Linked DNA regions of Rubrivivax gelatinosus IL144. The protein of the gene in region 1 interacts with the protein of each later gene in a pairwise test. Links are inferred from orthologs where the notes say so. Each region holds a gene or a part of one and is shown on either strand. Other genes may lie near its edges. The genes, in order: RGE_RS04195 and grxD.

Evidence for each region.
Region 2: the proteins of RGE_RS04195 (region 1) and grxD interact in binary tests that used the Escherichia coli proteins (3 or more experiments, as listed by UniProt). The link is inferred for Rubrivivax gelatinosus IL144 from one-to-one orthologs.

Annotation. Positions count from the first base shown.
Region 1 is NC_017075.1:889,631-892,756, reverse strand. Bases 281-3,093 are described here. They hold RGE_RS04195 (BolA family protein), read right to left. Parts: upstream 1,911-3,093; coding sequence 1,650-1,910; downstream 281-1,649. Other genes in these bases: RGE_RS04185 (ABC transporter permease), read right to left, coding at 2,572-3,093; RGE_RS04190 (ClpP family protease), read right to left, coding at 1,910-2,515; murA (UDP-N-acetylglucosamine 1-carboxyvinyltransferase), read right to left, coding at 302-1,567; hisG (ATP phosphoribosyltransferase), read right to left, coding at 281-305. Outside these bases: more of hisG, read right to left, coding at 1-280; more of RGE_RS04185, read right to left, coding at 3,094-3,126. UniProt on the Escherichia coli protein: Involved in cell resistance against acid stress.
Region 2 is NC_017075.1:4,555,573-4,558,664, reverse strand. The notes cover bases 259-3,037. They hold grxD (Grx4 family monothiol glutaredoxin), read right to left. Parts: upstream 1,916-3,037; coding sequence 1,601-1,915; downstream 259-1,600. Other genes in these bases: prmC (peptide chain release factor N(5)-glutamine methyltransferase), read right to left, coding at 2,679-3,037; RGE_RS20700 (hypothetical protein), read right to left, coding at 2,005-2,565; RGE_RS20710 (UbiX family flavin prenyltransferase), read right to left, coding at 1,035-1,601; RGE_RS20715 (lytic transglycosylase domain-containing protein), read left to right, coding at 422-1,024; RGE_RS20720 (proline--tRNA ligase), read left to right, coding at 259-425. Also shown: more of RGE_RS20720, read left to right, coding at 1-258; more of prmC, read right to left, coding at 3,038-3,092. UniProt on the Escherichia coli protein: Monothiol glutaredoxin involved in the biogenesis of iron-sulfur clusters.

The DNA.
Region 1 (3,126 bases):
AAGTCGGCGCGTGTGGCGACGCTCATGCGGCAACGCGCGATGCGCAGGTCCAGCGGCCGGTACAGGCCGTCGCCGTGCTCCAGCAACACGTCCAGGCCGGCGACGCCCAGGTCGGCGCCGCCGTGCTGCACGTAGGTCGGCACGTCGCTGGCGCGCACCAGCACGACGCGCACGTCGGGCCGCGTGGTGCCGATGATCAGCTTGCGGCTCTTCTCCGGATCCTCCAGCACCTCGATGCCGGCGGCCGCCAGCAGCGGCAGCGAGTCCTCGAAGATGCGGCCCTTGGACAGTGCGAGGGTGATCATCGGACGCGCTCGATGTCGGCGCCCAGGGCGCGCAGCTTGGCTTCCATGCGGTCGTAGCCGCGGTCCAGATGGTAGATGCGCTCCACCGTGGTCTCGCCTTCGGCCACCAGGCCGGCGATGACCAGGCTGGCCGAGGCGCGCAGGTCGGTCGCCATCACGGTGGCGCCGGAGAGCGTGTCGACGCCCTGGATCATCGCCGTGTGGCCGTCGACCTGGATGCGTGCGCCCAGGCGCACCAGCTCGTTGACGTGCATGAAGCGGTTCTCGAAGATCGTCTCCGCGACCTTGGCGGCACCTTCGGCGACGCAGTCGACGGCCATGAACTGGGCCTGCATGTCGGTCGGGAAGGCCGGGTACTCGCTGGTGCGAAAGCTCACCGCCTTCGGGCGGGCATCGGCGCGCACGCGGATCCAGTCCTCGCCCGACTCGATGGCGACGCCGGCCTCGCGCAGCTTGGTGATGACGGCGTCCAGGTGCTCGGCACGCGCATCGCGCAGCACGGCCTCGCCGCCAGCGGCGGCCACCGCGCAGAGGAAGGTGCCGGCTTCGATGCGGTCGGGCACGATGCGGTGCGGCGCGGCCGGCGCGTGCAGGCGCTCGACACCCTGGATGCGGATGCGGCCGCTGCCGTGGCCTTCGATCTTCGCGCCCATCGCGATCAGCAGCTCGGCCAGGTCGGTGACCTCGGGCTCCTGGGCGGCGTTCTCCAGCACCGTCTCGCCTTCGGCCAGCGCCGCGGCCATCAGCAGGTTCTCGGTGCCGGTGACGGTGATCATGTCGGTCGTGATGCGCGCGCCGCGCAGGCGGCCGGCGCTGGCGACGATGTTGCCGTGCTCGACCTTGACCGTCGCGCCCATCGCCTGCAGGCCCTTGATGTGCTGGTCGACCGGGCGCGAGCCGATAGCGCAGCCGCCGGGCAGCGACACCGTCGCGCGGCCGAAACGCGCCAGCAACGGGCCGAGCACGAGGATCGACGCGCGCATCGTCTTCACGAGCTCGTAGGGCGCGACCGGGTCCAGGCTGTCGGGCGCGGCGAGCGTCACGCGAGCCGGCTGGTCTTCGGGGCGCTCGACGGCGACGCCCATGCGGCGCAGCAGCGACAGCATCGTCGCCACGTCCTGCAGGCGCGGCACGTTGTCCAGCGTCAGCGGCTCGGCGCACAGCAGCGCGGCGCAGAGTTCGGGCAGCGCGGCGTTCTTGGCGCCGGAAATCGACACCTCGCCTTGGAGGCGGCGGCCGCCGCGGATCAGGAGTTTGTCCATGCTGGTGCTCGGAAAAAGCACGCGGCACGGGACGGGCGGCAGCGCAGCACGCGGCCACCCGCGGCGCGCCGCAGGTGCCGTGTCAGGGGTGGTGGGTAACGCCTTGGGCCGAGTACTCGGCCGGCGTGAGCGTCTTCATCGACAGCGCGTGGATCTGCTCGCGCATTCTATCGCCCAGCGCGGCGTAGACCCGCTGGTGGCGGCGCACGCGGTTCAGGCCCTCGAAGGCCGACGAGACGATGGTGGCGAAGAAGTGGCGGCCGTCGCCTTCGACCTGCAGGTGCTCGCAGGGCAGCCCGGCCTCGATGTAGCCGCGGACCTCGGCGACGGTCGGCTCGGCCATCAGGCGAGTTCCGTCTGGCGTTCGATGACGCGCGAGACGATGCCGTAGGCGATGGCCTCGTCGGCGCTCATCCAGTAGTCGCGCTCCATGTCGGCCATGACCTTCTCGATCTTCTGGCCGGTCTGGGTGGCGACGACGCGGGCGATGCGTTCGCGGGTCTTGATGATTTCCTTGGCCTGGATCGCGATGTCGGTGGCCCGGCCGCCGGCGCCGCCCGCGGGCTGGTGGATCATGAAACGCGTGTTCGGCAGGCAGACCCGGCGCTCCTTGGGCGCGGCCAGGTAGATGTGCGTGCCGGCGCTGGCGACCCAGCCGCTGCCGATGGTCGTCACCGGCGCGTTGATGAAGCGGATCATGTCGTGGATCGCGTCGCCGCTCTCCACGTGGCCGCCCGGGCTGCTGATCAGCATGTGGATCGGCGCGTCGGAGTCCTGCGACAGCGCGATCAGGCGCTCGCAGGTGGCGCGCGCCAGCTTGTCGTCGATCTCGCCGAAGACGAGGACGAAGCGCGACTTGAACGACAGCTGTTCCTGCAGGCCGCCGGCGGGCTTGGCAGCGTCCTTTTCGGCAGGCTTGGCTTCGCTGGCGGCGTGGATGTGCGTCATGCTCGGGGCTCGTGCAGGGGTTGGGAGGCGATTATCTCAGGCCGCCGCGGAGGGCGTCATGAGCGCAGCTTGTAGCCCGACGCCAGCAGGCGCAGGGCGATCGCCGAGACGACGACGAAGCTCGTGCCGACGATCGCCAGGCTGAGCCAGGGCGAGACGTCGCTGGCGCCGAAGAAGCCGCGACGGAAGCCGTCGATCATGTAGAAGAAGGGGTTCAGGTGGCTCACCGCCTGCCAGACGCCGGGCAGCGACTTCACCGAGTAGAAGACCCCCGACAGAAAGGTCATCGGCATGACGATGAAGTTCTGGAACGCGGCGAGCTGGTCGAACTTCTCCGCCCAGAGCCCGGCGATCAGGCCCAGCGCGCCCAGCATGCCGGCGCCCAGCGCGGCGAAGACCAGCACCCACCACGGCTCGGCCAGGTGCAGCGGCGCGAACCAGACGGTGACCAGCAGCACGCCCAGCCCGACGACCAGCCCGCGCACCGCCGAGGCCGCGACGTAGGCGACGAACCAGGCCCAGTGCGACAGCGGCGTCAGCAGCAGGAAGACGAGGTTGCCGGTGATCTTGCTCTGGATCAGCGAGGAGCTGGTGTTGGCGAAGGCGTTCTG
Region 2 (3,092 bases), 3.7 Mb from region 1 along the record:
AGAACGGCAAGCCGCAGCCCTTCGAGATGGGCTGCTACGGCATCGGCGTGACGCGCATCCTGGGCGCGGCGATCGAGCAGAACCACGACGAGCGCGGGATCATCTGGCCGGACGCGATCGCGCCGTTCACCGTCGCCGTTTGCCCGATCGGCTACGACCGCAACGCCGACGTGAAGGCCGCTGCCGATCAGCTGCACGACGAACTGGCCGCGCTGGGCGTCGACGTCGTGCTCGACGACCGCGGCGAGCGCCCGGGCGCGATGTTCGCCGACTGGGAGCTGATCGGCGTGCCGCACCGCATCGTCGTCTCCGACCGCGGCCTGAAGACCGGCACGGTCGAGGTGCAGGGCCGGCGCGAGACAGCGGCGAACACCGTGCCGCTGGCCGAGGCCGTCGCCTTCGTGAAGGGCCGCCTGAAGGCATGATCGGCCGCCGCGCGCTGCTGGCGCTGCCGCTGGCGGCGGCCTGCGGCGCGGCACGAGCCGGTGCCCAGGTCGAGGAGCCGCTGGCCGACGCGGTACGCACCGCGCTGGCCGCGGCCGTGGCCGACGGTGCGCCGCCCAAGCCCAGCTTCGCGCGCATCGAGGACCGTCTGGCCTATCTGCGCTGGCTGGGTGCGGCCAGCGAGAAGCTCAAGCGCCGCAAGAGCGAGAACCGCACGCGCCTGGAGTTCCTCGAGACCGTCTGGTACGAGAGTCGGCGCGCCGGGCTCGAAACCTCGCTGGTGCTCGGCCTGATCCAGGTCGAGAGCGGTTTTCGCAAGTACGCGATCAGCCGCGCCGGCGCGCGCGGCTACATGCAGGTGATGCCGTTCTGGGCGCGCCTGATCGGCGACGGCGACGCCAGCCGGCTGTTCCACATGCAGACCAACCTGCGCTTCGGTTGCGTGATCCTGCGCCACTACCTCGATGCCGAGCGCGGCGACCTGTTCATGGCGCTGGGCCGCTACAACGGCAGCCGCGGGCGGCCGGAGTACCCGGGCATGGTGTTCGGCGCGCGCCGAAGCTGGGACCTGAAGGCCTGAGGCGCAGCGGCTAGAGGCCGCGCCATTCGCGCGGCGCGGCGCCTTCGAGCTGCAGCAGCGCGAGCACGCGCTCGACGCCGTCGTCGACGATCTCGGCCACGGTCTGCGGCCGGTGGTAGAAGGCCGGCAGGGGCGGGAAGACGATCGCGCCCATCTCGGTGGCGGCCGTCATGTTGCGCAGATGGGCCAGGTTCAGCGGCGTCTCGCGCACCATCAGCACCAGGCGCCGGCGCTCTTTCAGCGCGACGTCGGCGGCGCGCGTCAGCAGGTTGTCGGCCAGGCCGTGCGCGACCGCGGCCAGCGTCTTCATCGAACACGGCGCGACGACCATCGCCGCGGTGCCGAAGCTGCCGCTGGCGACGCAGGCGCCGACGTCGCCCGGGGCGTAGGAGTGGTCTGCCAGCGCCTCCAGATCTGCACGCGACAAGCCCAGCTCGTGATGGGCGTTCAGCACGCCGGCCGGCGTCGCGACCAGGTGCGTCTCGACGCCGAGCGCACGCGCGCGCTCCAGCAGGCGCACGCCGTACACGGCGCCGCTGGCGCCGGTGATGCCGACGACGAGCCGCTGGCGCGGCATCAGACCTTGGCCAGCAGCTGCTGCAGCTCGCCCGACTGGTACATCTCCATCATGATGTCCGAGCCGCCGACGAACTCGCCGTCGACGTAGAGCTGCGGGATCGTCGGCCACTGCGCGTAGTCCTTGATCCCCTGGCGCACTTCCTCGTCCTCGAGGACGTTGAAGGTCTTGAAGTCGTCCACGCCGCAGGCCTTGAGCACCTGCACCGCGCGGCCCGAGAAGCCGCACATCGGGAACTGGGCCGTGCCCTTCATGAAGAGCATCACCCGGTGGCCCTTGACCAACTCGTCGATGCGTTGTTGAACGTCGCTCATGGCTGTCCTGCCGCCGTTTCCTTGGTAAGGCGGCAAGGATAAGCCATAGTCCCGGAGTGCCCGGGCGCCTCGCCGGAAGCCCGCACGCGTCAGAACGAGTAGCGCACGCCGAGCTGCAGCACCGGCGCGAACTGCATCTCGCGCAGCGCGTTGTCCAGCGGCTGGTCGCCGAAGAGCACGCGCCCGGCGCGCAGGCTGCCGGGGCGGTCGGCGACGAGGCCGATGTCGGCGCTGAAGGTCCAGCCGTCGTGCGTGCTGCCGCTGTAGCCGAGGCCGACGTACGGCACGGTTTCGGTGTCGTCGGCCATCCCGGCCGGCAGTGCCGTGGCGCCCATGCGCAGCGTCGTCTGCGGCCCGAGCGGCAGGCCGCGGCCGCTGAAGGCGACGCCGCCGGTGGCACGCAGGCCGCCGGTCCAGGAGCGGATGCGCAGCCCGGGGGCGTCGAAGTAGTAGTCGCCGAGCAGCGAGCCCGCCTCGCGGCTGCCGCCGGCCAGCGTCACCGGTGCCAGCGTCGTCGCGCCGAGCTGGGCCCGGGCCTGCCAGCGCGGCCACACCTGGTCGGTGTCGGGGGGGAGCAGGCCGTCGGCGGCTGCCGCCGCGCCGGCCAGGGCGAAGCCCGCGAAGGTCACGGGAGCGGAACGCGTGCGCATGGCAGGACTCCTCGTGCAGAAGACTTCATCATGCTCCGATGAGGCCGTCGTTGCAGGAATCCACGCGACGAATCGTGACATCCGCGCTGCGCGCGCGGGCATGCCGTGCCGTATCAGCGCCGGCCGCCGGTGCAGCGGGGCTGGCCGCCGAGGTCACGGCGTGTGCTCACCTGGGAGAAACCCGCGCCGACGAGCAGCGCCTGCACCGCCTCGGCCTGGTCGTAGCCGTGTTCCAGCAGCAGCCAGGCGCCGGCCTCCAGATGGGGCGCCGCGCCGGCGACGATCCTGCGCAGCGCGTCCAGGCCGTCGCCTTCGGGGGTCAGCGCGCCACGCGGCTCGTGCTGCAGCGCCGCCAGGTGCGGGTCGGCGCCGGCGATGTAGGGCGGGTTCGACAGCACGAGGTCGAAGCGCCGGCCGGCCAGCGGCGACCACCATTCGCCGTGCACGAACTCGATGTCCAGTCCGAGGCGGGCGGCGTTGTCGGCGGCGACGGCCAGCGCCTCGGCGCTGCGGTCGCTGGCCGTCAG